DNA from 3 places in the Bacillus altitudinis genome. Region 1 is predicted to be linked to each of the others. Evidence: riboswitches for the same ligand, from Rfam matches in the RefSeq annotation. Region 1 holds a riboswitch; each other region holds the start of a gene.

The links. Region 1 has a riboswitch for S-adenosylmethionine ahead of ID12_RS03670 (sugar ABC transporter substrate-binding protein). Riboswitches for the same ligand answer to the same signal wherever they lie in the genome.
Region 2: linked by a shared signal. The riboswitch ahead of ID12_RS18995 (YezD family protein) and the one ahead of ID12_RS03670 (sugar ABC transporter substrate-binding protein) in region 1 are both predicted to bind S-adenosylmethionine.
Region 3: linked by a shared signal. The riboswitch ahead of ID12_RS10620 (methionine biosynthesis PLP-dependent protein) and the one ahead of ID12_RS03670 (sugar ABC transporter substrate-binding protein) in region 1 are both predicted to bind S-adenosylmethionine.

The regions. Positions count from the first base shown of each region.
Region 1 is NZ_CP009108.1:721,341-725,586, forward strand. Features, by position in the region: gene ID12_RS03665 (sugar ABC transporter ATP-binding protein) at 1-1,344, opposite strand, end outside; gene ID12_RS03670 (sugar ABC transporter substrate-binding protein) at 1,417-2,535, opposite strand; SAM riboswitch class I at 2,709-2,818, opposite strand; gene ID12_RS03675 (DUF1565 domain-containing protein) at 2,936-4,246, opposite strand, start outside.
Region 2 is NZ_CP009108.1:2,436,831-2,441,076, forward strand. Features, by position in the region: gene ID12_RS12250 (dihydroorotate dehydrogenase) at 1-88, shown strand, start outside; gene pyrF (orotidine-5'-phosphate decarboxylase) at 60-764, shown strand; gene pyrE (orotate phosphoribosyltransferase) at 772-1,410, shown strand; SAM riboswitch class I at 1,570-1,672, shown strand; gene ID12_RS18995 (YezD family protein) at 1,747-1,893, shown strand; gene ID12_RS12265 (phosphoadenylyl-sulfate reductase) at 1,939-2,640, shown strand; gene ID12_RS12270 (sulfate permease) at 2,654-3,718, shown strand; gene sat (sulfate adenylyltransferase) at 3,776-4,246, shown strand, end outside.
Region 3 is NZ_CP009108.1:2,115,798-2,120,043, reverse strand. Features, by position in the region: gene metC (cystathionine beta-lyase) at 54-1,232, opposite strand; gene ID12_RS10620 (methionine biosynthesis PLP-dependent protein) at 1,229-2,347, opposite strand; SAM riboswitch class I at 2,427-2,548, opposite strand; gene ID12_RS10615 (esterase family protein) at 2,769-3,509, shown strand; gene ID12_RS10610 (YjcG family protein) at 3,562-4,077, shown strand; gene ID12_RS10605 (GNAT family N-acetyltransferase) at 4,084-4,246, shown strand, end outside.

The DNA of each region.
Region 1 (4,246 bases):
TCCTCTTGCAGCTAGTTCTGCAATGAGGGAGAAAATGTCCTTTTTGGCTCCAACGTCTACACCTTTGGTTGGTTCATCAAAGAGATAGACATCTGCCTCAGCCAACAGCCATTTTCCAATCGCAATCTTTTGCTGATTTCCACCAGAGAGATGCTTCACCTTCGCTTCAAGAGAAGGTGTCTTGACGCCAAGCCGCTTGACGATTCCATCTGCTGCCTTCCGTTCCTTAGAACGATGTAAGAAGCTGAACGGCCGTGTAAACGAACGTAGACTTGCAGCTGTTACGTTCCATCCAACATTTTCTTCTGTTAGAATCCCTTCTTTTCTCCGTTCTTCAGGCACAAGGGCAATACCCGCTCTCACAGCGTGATGAGGCGACTTGATATGAATGGTTTGACCATGCAGCTGCACAGTGCCTGACTTTTTTTCTGAGGCGCCGAATAGGGCTTTGCACAATTCTGTTTTACCAGCACCGACTAGTCCTGCAATCCCGAGAATTTCTCCTTTTTTCACATGAAGATGAATGTTGTTTAATTTATGCTGGTCATGCAACTCTTTCACGTCAAGCACAATCGGTGCATCCTCAAGCGGTGTACGGGATGGGAATTGATCCTCTAATGGCGCGCCAAGCATTTCTTCAATGACCTGCTTTGGATCGGTTTCTTTAATGAGGTGCGCCGCCACATCGGTTCCATTCTTCATCACAGTCAGTTCATCACAGATGTTGAAAATTTCTGGCATGCGATGCGAGATAAAAATGATGCCTGTGCCGTTCTTTTTCAATTGATGAATCATTGAGAATAGCTTGCTTGTTTCTGCATGACTAAGTGGAGCGGTTGGTTCATCCAAAATTAAAATGCTGCATTTGATCGACACAGCCTTGGCAATGAGCACCATTTGTTTTTCTGCCAGTGTCAAATCACTCACAAGACGCTTCGTCGAGATGTCAATATTCATCTCTTTTAACAGCTGTGCTGCCTTGCGGTGAATCTCTTTCCAGCGGACGAAGGTTTTTTTCTCCATTTCATGGATCATCATATTTTCGCCAACACTTAAATAAGGCACTAGAGCTGTATCCACTTCTTGATGGACGGTCTGCACACCGTATGAGGCCGCATCCTTCGGTGTATGAATGGTCGCCGCCTCGCCATTGATGTGGATGGTTCCTTCAAAATGTGAATGAGCACCAGAGAGAACTTTCATTAACGTTGACTTCCCAGCACCGTTCGCCCCAATCAGGGCATGGACTGTGCCTTTTTTTAATGTGAAATTTGCTTGATCTAACGCTTTGACTCCTGGGAATTCAATCGAAATGTTTTTCATATGAACTAGCGGCGTTGTCATAGGTGTCCTCCTTCTCTCCTGATCGTCAATTGAAAAACGAAACACCCTCTATGAAAAGAGAGTGCACGTGGTTTATTTTGCATAATGCTTCTTCAAGGTCTTCATCCAGTCTTCTTCAAAAGCAGTCGATGATCCGAATCCTTTTACTTCTTCTGCAAGATTAACCATATTGATGGCCTTTCCTGCATCCTGAAGCTGCTTTTGTGAAATGAGAGAGGCCTCAAGGTCATAGGAAGATGGTGTTTTCTCGCCAGCTAGTTTCTTCGCAAGAATCCTTACGTCGATTGCACCAATGAGCTTCGGATCGACAGCGGCAGTGTACTTCCAAGGACTGTCTTTCGCCGTCATTTCTTGGAGATCGGCATTAGACACATCAATACCGTATATTTTCACTTCGGTTCTTCCTGCTTCTTTTAAAGCTCTTGCGGCACCAATCGCAAATGCATCCCACGTGGCAAAAATCGCATCCAGTTTACCCTTTGGATATTTATTCAGCATAGCCGCAACCGCATTTTGTGTTTGAACTGATGTATCAGAGGCCGCAACGCCAAATCGGTCAAGTTCCTTGATCCCTGTATGCTGTTTAAGCGTTTCTTGGTACACCTTGTTTCGTCTCACCATTGGAGGGAATCCGTCTACCCAAAGATACGCAATATTTGCTTTCCCTTTAAAATCAGCCACGAGTGCGTCTAATGATTTTTTCGCTAATTGTTCATCATCTTGAGACGTCACTGTGACTCCTTTGATATCCTTCAGCTTCGGATTTGAATCAAACGCCACAACTGGAATGCCTTTCGCTGTGATCTTCTTCACATCAGCGACTGTCGCCTCATCATCCCCATGAGAGATGATAAAGCCATCATAGTTTTCTTCTAGTGCTTGAGAAATAGCATCATGAAACTTCGCCGTATCACCATTTGCCGTGTAGACATCTACTGTAAAGCCTAGCGCTTCCCCTTCTGCCTTCGTTCCTGCTAAAAACTGAGCAGTATGATCGTCCCCGCCAATTTTACGGATGACTTTAATTTTTGCTCCCTGTCCTTTTGCAAATCGCTTCGGGACATTGTCAAAGGAGACCTTTTCGTTTGCATTAGCCTTTGAGCCTGCGCTTGATCCCGTACCGCAGCCAGATAATAGCACGGTCAGGACCGTCAATAATACAAGAGATGATGTCCAATATTTACGTTTCATTGCTGTTCCTCCTCAAGTTGTTTTATTTTTCTCATCGGAAAACTAGGTAAAAAAGTGAGAATATGCCTGAGAACCCCGTCGTTTGATTCTCAAAAAAGAGATCAAAAAAAGCCTCTCTTGATAAAGAGAGGCTTGATCACCGTTGCATGAAACATGTATCGGGAAGTCTTCCTCTCTTATCTGTCAAAGCTGTAACAGCTTTGCAGGAATTAGCACCAATTTCTTAGATAGAAACGGTTGCTGGGCGTCATAGGGCCAGTCCCTCTGCCTCTCTTGATAAGAGATCCGTTATGAAATTTGTTTTAGTTGAAATGTCTTCTTTACTTTAATGTGATGTCTCATCAATGTCAATGATTTTTTTGAAAATTTCTAAAATGATCATTTGCACCGAATGCCTTGTTTACCTGCCGATGATTTTCTTAGCAGGTGATGATGCCTTAAGACGGAAATCATATTTTTTCTCATTCACAAATTGGGGATTGAGGTGTGCTGATCCTTTATCTTGACCGCTTTTCGAGCGATACGTTTTGTAGCCTTCCATCCATTTCCCTCGCCATACCCACTGAGAGGCTTTTGCACCTTTGCGGTCATCGTAGACATTCTTTTGGAATGTATTCTTCTTGTTCACTTCGTAGAGATTCACGACTAAATAATGCGAAGCACTGGCTGTCATGATATTATTCGTGATTCGATTGTTCACCGATTGATATTGCATCAGCAATTGACCGCCTTCTAAGCCGGCTGTGTCATTTTTGTACAAAATGTTATGGGAGATGGTTGTGTTTGTGGTTCCGCCGCGCTTCTTGTCATATCCGCCAATGGAGATGCCTGTATAACGATTTAAATATACTTGATTGTGCTCAATGCGAATGCGTTCGGCCATCTTCCCTTTATGTTCACTTGTGACCTCAATCCCAAGGTCATTATGATGGCTGATGTTATGATCGATCACGATGTCTTTCCCGCCATCCACATAGATTCCTCCTGCGGAGATGTCCTTGCCGTACGCTGGATTCCCAACACTCGTAATCTCATAAACTTTGTTTCTAGATACGACACCATTTCTCACTTGATCATACTTTTTAGAAGGTGCGACATTCTCAAAACCAATTAAATCAATCCCGATATTGTCCGTATGCCGGACTGTATTATGTGTCACGCGGAATTTTTTAACGTTTCCGTTTAGCACAAGGGCTTCACTAAAACCCAGCTTTAACTTTTCCACAGTGTTTCCTTTGATTTCGATGTCTTCAATGGCTGCTGGTGCTTTCGTTCCATAGACCGCAATGCCATGAGCATTCCCATTTTGATGTGTCGTCTGAATGTCGTACACACGGTTGTTAAGCAGTTTGACGCCTTTGCCGCTGCCTGTGATGAACATACCGATGGGTGTCACATCTTCTTGATTCGTTTTAATATGTCCGACTGTCAGCCCTTTCAGGGTGATATAGCTTTTTTGATCAATCTTCACAAGACCACCGTCTGCTTGATTTCCTTTAAGAGATGCTCCGCTAATGACAGGCTTCTCTTTTCCATACGCTTGAAAAACAACTGGTGCTTTCTTTGTTCCAGAGTGGCGGACAATCAATTTCTCTTTGTATGTACCGCCTCTCATATAAACTGTTGTCCCAGCTTTCGCGATACTTGTCGCTTTTTTCAACGTACGGAAAGGCTTTTGCTTCGTCCCTGGATATTTGTCGTTCCCATTTGC
Region 2 (4,246 bases), 1.7 Mb from region 1:
TGTGTTAGCGGCTTATGGGTATTCATCTGTAGAGGAATGCATCGGAAGGAGCTGGAAACATGAAGCACTTGCCCATCATCGCGCTTGATTTTCCATCAGGACAGGAGGCGCACGCCTTTTTAGATCGTTTTGAAGGTACTCCATTATTCGTAAAGGTTGGCATGGAGCTGTTTTACCAAGAAGGTCCTGCCATTATTGACGCACTGAAAGAAAAAAATTGCCGTATTTTCCTTGATCTGAAGCTTCATGACATTCCAACAACCGTGCAAAAAGCGATGAACCGGCTTGCTGCACTTGGTGTTGATTTGGTGAATGTGCATGCAGCCGGCGGGAAAAGAATGATGCAGGCGGCCATAGAGGGGCTTGAAAGCGGAACCCCTGCCGGCCAAAATCGCCCAGGCATTATTGCAGTGACCCAGCTGACAAGCACGTCAGAAGATATGATGAAAAAAGAATTACTAATTGACCGCCCATTGCAAGAGGCGGTGCTTCATTATGGACAATTGGCATATGAAAGTGGACTTGATGGTGTGGTGTGCTCTGTTCATGAATCAAAACAGCTTCATGAACAAATCTCTCCTTCCTTTCTCACTGTGACGCCAGGAATTCGCTTACCAAATGATCAAACGGATGACCAAAAGCGTGTGGCGACACCTGCCTTTGCCAAAGAACAGGGTGTTTCACAGATTGTTGTGGGAAGATCGATCACAAAAGCCACAAACCCAGTGGAAGCTTATCAACAAATTTTGAAAGAGTGGGAGTGACTGCCGGATGAAAACGAAAATCGCGAAGCATTTATTACAAATCAAAGCTGTCTCTTTAAAACCAGACGAACCATTTACATGGGCGAGCGGTATCAAATCACCGATTTACTGTGACAATCGCCTCACCTTGTCTTATCCTGAGGTCAGAGGGGACATTGCGGAAGGTTTAAAAGACTTGATTCTCACTCATTTTGAAGGAGCGGAAGTTGTCGCAGGTACAGCTACAGCTGGCATTCCTCATGCGGCATTAGCAGCTGATCGTCTGAACGTACCGATGTGTTATGTAAGAAGTAAACCAAAAGCACACGGAAAAGGAAATCAAATTGAAGGAGCCGTATCACCTGGCCAAAAGGTGGTTGTCGTAGAAGACCTCATCTCAACTGGAGGCAGCGTTCTTGAAGTTGTGGCTGCTCTAGAAGAAGAAGGCTGTGACGTACTCGGAGTTGTTGCGATCTTCACTTATGGACTGCCAAAAGCAACTGCGGCTTTTCAAGAGAAAAACATTCCCTATGTCACGCTGACAGACTATGACACACTGACAGAAGTGGCACTTGAGCTAAAAGCAATCGAGTCTTCTGCTATGAATAAACTAAAACGCTGGAGACAGGATCCTTCGTCTGAATCTTGGATGGAAGAAACGGTCTAAAAAGCTTGTTTTGTTTTAAAAAAAGCTGTGCTGCGCTGCACAGTTTTTTATTTGGTTAAAAATAGTAAAATAGACTCAAATTTAAATAAAAACTAATCCTATCAATAAAGTCGGGTTGACTTTTGTTTGAATTGTGTTAATATTTAATACAAATTAAAACTCTTATCCAGAGAGGTGGAGGGACTGGCCCGATGAAGCCCGGCAACCTGCGATTTGCAAGGTGCTACTTCCTGCAAAATGATTCTATTTTGAAAGATAAGGAAATCGTGAGCTTCCTCATCTTTCTTTCGGACTGAAAGAAAGTTTTTTTATTTTAACGGTGAGGAGGAAGAGGAGATGGAACTGAAACAAAACCAGGATGAGGACTTAGTGAAGCACATGCAAGAGCTGATTGGGGATATGAAATTCGGTTCAATTACGTTGATCGTTCAGGACGGTCAAGTGATTCAAGTGGAAAAAAATGAAAAAATCAGATTAAAGTAGTGCGGAGAATAGCAATAGAAGCAGTACTCCGGAAGGGGAGAAACAATGTTAACTTATGAAAATTGGCAAGAGCCGTCCATTACATTTCAAGAGGACGATTTGTATAAAGGGGCCCTATCTGTGCTGAAATGGGCGTACGGCCACTATGGTGATCAGCTCGTTTATGCATGCAGTTTTGGCATTGAGGGCATTGTCTTGATCGATCTTATTGCGAAAGTAAAAAAAGATGCAAGAATTGTCTTTTTAGATACAGGTCTGCATTTCAAGGAAACATACGACACCATTGATGCAGTTAGGGAAAGATATCCCGGGTTAGACATCGTGCTGAAAACACCTGAGCTGACGGTGGAAGAGCAGAATGAGCAGCATGGTGATAAATTATGGGAAACGAATCCTCAAAGCTGCTGCCATATGAGAAAGGTCATTCCATTGCAAGAGGCACTATCTGGCTATCCGGCATGGCTGTCTGGTTTAAGAAGAGAGCAGTCGCCTAAACGAGCAGGTACGAACTTCTTAAATAAGGATGAAAAATTCCAATCAGTCAAAGTATGTCCGCTCATCCACTGGACGTGGAAGGACATATGGAGATATGCGTCTAGAGAGGATCTTACTTATAATCCGCTGCATGACCAAGGATATCCGAGCATCGGGTGTGCACCGTGTACACAGCCGGCATTTACTGCTGATGATTTGCGTTCTGGAAGATGGTCAGGGACAGCAAAGACTGAGTGCGGATTACATGAGTAAGGGAGCATAATGTATGGAAATCGCCGCAATTTTATTTAGCTTATTCTTTGCTTTAAATATTGGCGCAAGCGGAGCAGCCGCTTCGATGGGCATCGCATATGGTTCAGGTGCGATCAAAAAGCCAATATACGCGCTCAGCGTTTGTGCGGTTGGAATATTAGCAGGTTCAGTGATTGGCGGCGGTGAGGTCGTCAAAACGATCAGCTCCGGGATTATGCCGGAATCTGTCATCACACTTGAAATTGTGTGTATCATCATTGGCTCGGCCGCATTATCACTTTTCATAGCGAATCTCTTGGCCATTCCTTTATCCACAAGTGAGGTCACGGTAGGAGCTGTGGTCGGTGTGGCAGCCGCATATAAAGTGCTGTATGTGAAATCGATCTTAGTCATTGTCTCTTTTTGGGTGATTATTCCGATTGTTGCCTTTGTTTTTACCTTTGCTGTTGTCAAAATCATCAGATTGTTCCCTAAACGGACGTTATCCAAAAAAGGTACATTGATCTTGTCTGTTGTTTTGATTATCAGTGGGTTTTTAGAAGCATTTTCAGCCGGCATGAACAATGTCGCCAATGCGGTCGGCCCGCTTGTCGCGTCAGGTGTTTTAACAGTCGGGCAAGGAACCCTTTACGGCGGAATCTTTGTGGCCATTGGGGCGCTGCTTCTAGGAAGAAGGGTACTAGAAACAAACGGAAAGAAAATTACACGCTATCAAACGGGTGAAGGCATTCTATTATCGAGCACCGGTGCAGGACTTGTCATCGTCAGCTCTATATTCGGACTCCCTGTTCCCCTTACTCAAATTACCTCCTCGTCCATTATTGGGCTAGGTATGGCAAAGGGTGGACCGAACATATTCCATAAACATGTTGTGAAAAAAATGCTGAAGGTATGGGTTGTGTCACCTTTCTTATCACTTAGTCTATCTTATTTGCTAGTAAGCCTTTTCTTAAAAGGAGACTATTACTCTATCTTTATCATGATGAGTGTACTGCTAGCTTCACTAGGTGCACTGAGTCTTATGAAGGCAGTTAAAAATGAGAGCAGCTCGATTCATGAACAGGGCGGCGGGATTTAAATATAAATCCGACTATTAACATCTAATAAATATGAACATTGAGAGGAAGATGAACAAATGAGTTTAACACCACATGGTGGCGTATTAATTAATCGAGTAAATGAAGAATTTGATCTAAGCACAGCTGCGAAAGAAATTGAGCTGGATGCCATCTCTTTTGCAGACCTTGAACTCATCGCAATTGGCGGGTATAGTCCAATTGAAGGGTTTTTAACGAAAGCTGATTATGAAGCAGTTGTCAGCAGTATGCGACTAGCAAGTGGTGTCGTTTGGTCTCTTCCGATTACTTTGCCTGTCACAAAGGAAAAAGCAGCGGAGATCAATCAAGGTGACATTGTTCGTCTATCGTATAATGGAACAGTATACGGGGTCATTGAGGTGGAAGATCAATACACACCTGATAAGGAAAAAGAAGCAGTGAATGTGTATAAAACAGATGACCGCAATCACCCAGGCGTGAAAAAATTATTTGAACGCGGTGATACGTATATTGGTGGTAAAATTACACTGACGAAACGCAGTGAAAAA
Region 3 (4,246 bases), 1.4 Mb from region 1:
TGTTCAAAAAAGTCAGTAAAAAGCCGGTATCCATACCGGCTTTTTACTGACTTTTATGATTGGTTCACAAGAACTGGCTTTAGTTGATCTAGTGCTTGTTTGAAGTCCCTTTTGAGGTCTTCTCCGTTTTCTACGCCCACACTTAATCGAAGTAAACCATCCGTGATGCCTCTTTTTTCTCTTTCTTCTTTTGGCATAGCGGCATGGGACATTTTGGCCGGATAGGAAAGAATGGATTCGACTGCTCCGAGGCTGACGGCGAATACAGGTAATGTGACGCCATCGACCAATTCTTTGACAGCCGCTTGGTTTTCTAGTTCAAATGAAAGAACAGCACCTGCACCGCTCGCCTGCTTCCGCTGAATGTCTGCCCCTGGGTGATCATCTAATCCTGGGTAATATATTTTTTTGACCGCAGGATGTTCTTTTAGAAATGTAGCCAGTTCTAATGCGGTTTGACTGGCTTTTTCTAATCTGACTTGAAGGGTCTTTAATCCTCTGAGCACAAGCCAGCAATCCTGTACGCCAAGCACCGCCCCGAAGGAGTTTTGCAGCGAATAAAGTTCGTCTCCTAGCTTCTCATCTTTCACCACGGCTAAGCCTGACAGTACATCACTGTGGCCGCTTAAAAATTTCGTTGCACTGTGCAGCACAACGTCTACACCAAGGTCCAGCGGACGCTGAAGCGCAGGCGTTAAAAACGTATTATCTAAGAAAGTCAGACAGTCATGTTCTTTCGCAATCTGTACGACACCTTCAATATCCGTAATACCGAGTGTAGGGTTTGACGGTGTTTCCATGTAAATGACTTTTGTATTTGATTGAATGCCTTGTTTCACTTCATTCAAATTGGTCATGTCCACAAAGGTATGCTCAATCCCAAATCTTGAAAGAACTTGGGTGATCATTCGGAAAGTCCCTCCGTACACATCTCTTGTGACAAGGACATGATCTCCTTTTGATAATAGAAGAAAAGCGGTTGAAATGGCTGCCATACCTGACGCAAAGGCAAGCCCTCTCGTTCCTCCTTCTAGCGCTGCAATGGTATCCTCCAATGCCTGACGTGTAGGGGTGCCTGATCTGGAGTAGTCATATTGACCAAAGTCATCGAAGCTGCTTTGGTGAAACGTCGATGCATGTTGAATCGGTACACTGACTGCACCTGTTGAACGGTCTGTTTTAAACGCATTATGAACGAGTTGTGTTTCTAGTGTCCAATCGTGTGTGGTCATTTCGTGTGTACCTCCTCTTTCACATTTGATAGTGCCTGTTTCAGGTCTGCTTTTAGATCCTCCACATGCTCAATCCCGACTGAGAAACGGAGCAATTTGTTACAAACACCGTTTGCGATGCGAATCTCTTCTGGGATGTCCATATGGGTTTGCGTTGCAGGATACGTAATGAAGCTTTCGACTCCGCCAAGGCTTTCAGCAAAACAAATCGTTTTCAGCTTCTTTAAAAATGGATTGACCCAGTCCTCTTTGGCTACTCGGAATGACAGCATGCCTCCCTTTCCTGGGTAAAGCACATCTTGAATTTCCGGCTGCTGCTTTAGAAAGTCAGCTAATTCCTTCGCATTAGCTTCGTGCTGGCGCATTCTCAGCGCCAATGTTTTCATTCCTCTCATTAAAAGCCATGAGTCAAATGGAGATAAAACCGCTCCGATGGCGTTTTGATGCTGGAACATGTCTTCCGATAGCTGCTCCCCATTTGTGACGACAAGTCCGGCAAGAACATCGTTATGTCCGCCTAAATATTTGGTTGCACTATGAATGACAATGTCTGCTCCGAGTGTAATCGGTTTTTGCAAGACGGGCGTATAAAAGGTGTTATCCACAATGACCAATGCACCGTGATCTTTTGCGATTTTCGCAACCTTTTGAATATCCGCTTCCTGCATGAGTGGGTTTGTTGGCGTTTCAATAAAGACGGCTTTTGTATTTGGCGTCATTTTAGAGCGTAAACAGTCTTCATCTGAAAAATCATCATAAACAAAGCGCAGTCCGTACTTTTTCCATTCGTTTTCAAATAGACGGTATGTACCGCCATATAAATCTGATGAAACAATGAGTTCATCCCCGCTCTCAAACAGCGCCATGATCGTTTGGATGGCAGCCATTCCCGAACTGAAGGCAAAACCGGCCGTTCCTTCTTCGAGTGAAGCAATCGCATCTTCTACAAGCTGCCTTGTTGGGTTTTTCGTTCGAATATAATCAAATCCTGTTGATTCCCCAATGCCTCTATGTCTGTAAGCTGTTGAAAGATAAACGGGAGGACTGACAGTACCAGTCACCTCTTCGCTGCGGTTTCCAATTTGCGCTAACTTCGTTTCCACATGTTCTGTCATTTGACACCATCCTAAGTAAAAATCTAATTTCAAAACAGAAAAACCCCTTCTTCATAAGAAGAAGGGGTTTAATCGCTTCCTCTTATCTTCCAAGCAAAAAAGCTGCTTGCTGGATTTAGCACCTTGGTACATCACATGAAGTGATGCATACCGGTTGCTGAGGTTTCAAAGGGCCAGTCCCTCCACCTCTCACGATAAGAATGTGTTGTCTGTCTGTTCTAATTCTTAATACTGTAACGCATTAAACCTCATTTTTCAAGGGGAAATGTAACGATTAATTAAAATTTTCTGTATTTTGTAGCAGATTGGATGTCAGCCAATTTGATTGCATGTTAGCATATAGGAACAACGCTGTTTTTCGTGTTACAATGAATGGAAACGTTTCACTTATGATGAATTTGGTTAGCTGGAGGAATGGATTATGGTGAAGAAAACAGGCATCATTCAAGAAGAAACCTTACAGTCAAAAGAACTTGGGGCAGATATGACCATTTTGATTTATTTGCCAGTCAATTACTCCCCCCTTTATACATATCATGTCATCATTGCACAAGATGGTCATGATTATTTCCGTCTAGGTAAAATAGGCAGACAGGCGGAAAAATTAATGCAAAATAAAGAAATGGAACGCTCGATTATCATTGGTGTCCCATATGAAAATGTTACTGAAAGACGAAATACGTATCATCCAGACGGACCAAAGTTCGAGGCGTATAAACGCTTTTTGGCAAATGAACTAGTTCCGTATATTGATGAACACTATCCAACGTATCAAGTTGGATCAGGTCGTACATTTATTGGTGATTCATTAGGTGCTACGATCTCACTTATGACAGCCATTGATTATCCTTCGTTATTTGGCGGACTGATTTTGCAGTCTCCTTACGTGGATGAGTCTGTTCTGCAAGCAGTCAAACAGTCATCATCCCTTGCTCATTATGCCATTATCCATCAAATCGGGTTAGAAGAAACAGCTGTGAAAACGACAGATGGGCAAGTGCTTGACTTTATTCAGCCGAACGAAGAATTAAAGGTCCTTTTGGAGAAGTCCGGTGCGGATTATTTATTTGAGACATTCGAAGGCGATCATAAATGGACGTTTTGGCAGCCGCTCATTTCACCTTCGTTAAAAAGAATGCTCCCATATTCGTTAATCAACTGAATTTTGTTATAATAAAAAATAATAAATACTTTCTTAATCAGGAGGGAACATGATGAAATACGGAGTTGTTTTATTTCCATCAAAAAAATTGCAAGACATTGCGAACTCTTATCGGAAACGTTATGATCCGAACTATGCACTCATACCACCTCATTTAACATTAAGAACACCTTTTGAATTAACGGATCTAGAAGCAGCTGAGGTCGTCTCCACCTTGCGAGAGTACGCAAAAAATGCTTCTCCTATTACGTTACGTATTAAAAAATTCAGTTCATTCGCTCCTGTAAACAACGTGATTTATATGAAAGTAGAACCGAACGAAGAATTAATGACTCTCAATGAGAAGTTGTACACTGATCCGCTTGCTGGTACACCTGAATATGCATTTGTTCCGCATGTGACAGTGGCTCAAAAGTTATCAGACGATGAGCATTCAGACGTTCTAGGCACATTGAAGCTGAGAAAAATTGACCACGAGGAAACGGTTGACCGCTTCCACCTTTTATATCAATTAGAGAACGGTTCTTGGACCGTTTATGAAACATTTATCTTAGGAGAAGAGGGTTAAAGACATTTGAATACAGTCATCGTAAAAGAACAAACACAACGAGAAGATGCTTATTATGTTCGAAAAGAAGTTTTCGTAAAAGAACAAGAAGTCCCGTTAGAGATCGAAATTGATGAACTTGAGGACGAAGCCATTCACTTTGTCATTTATAATGATGACAACAAACCAC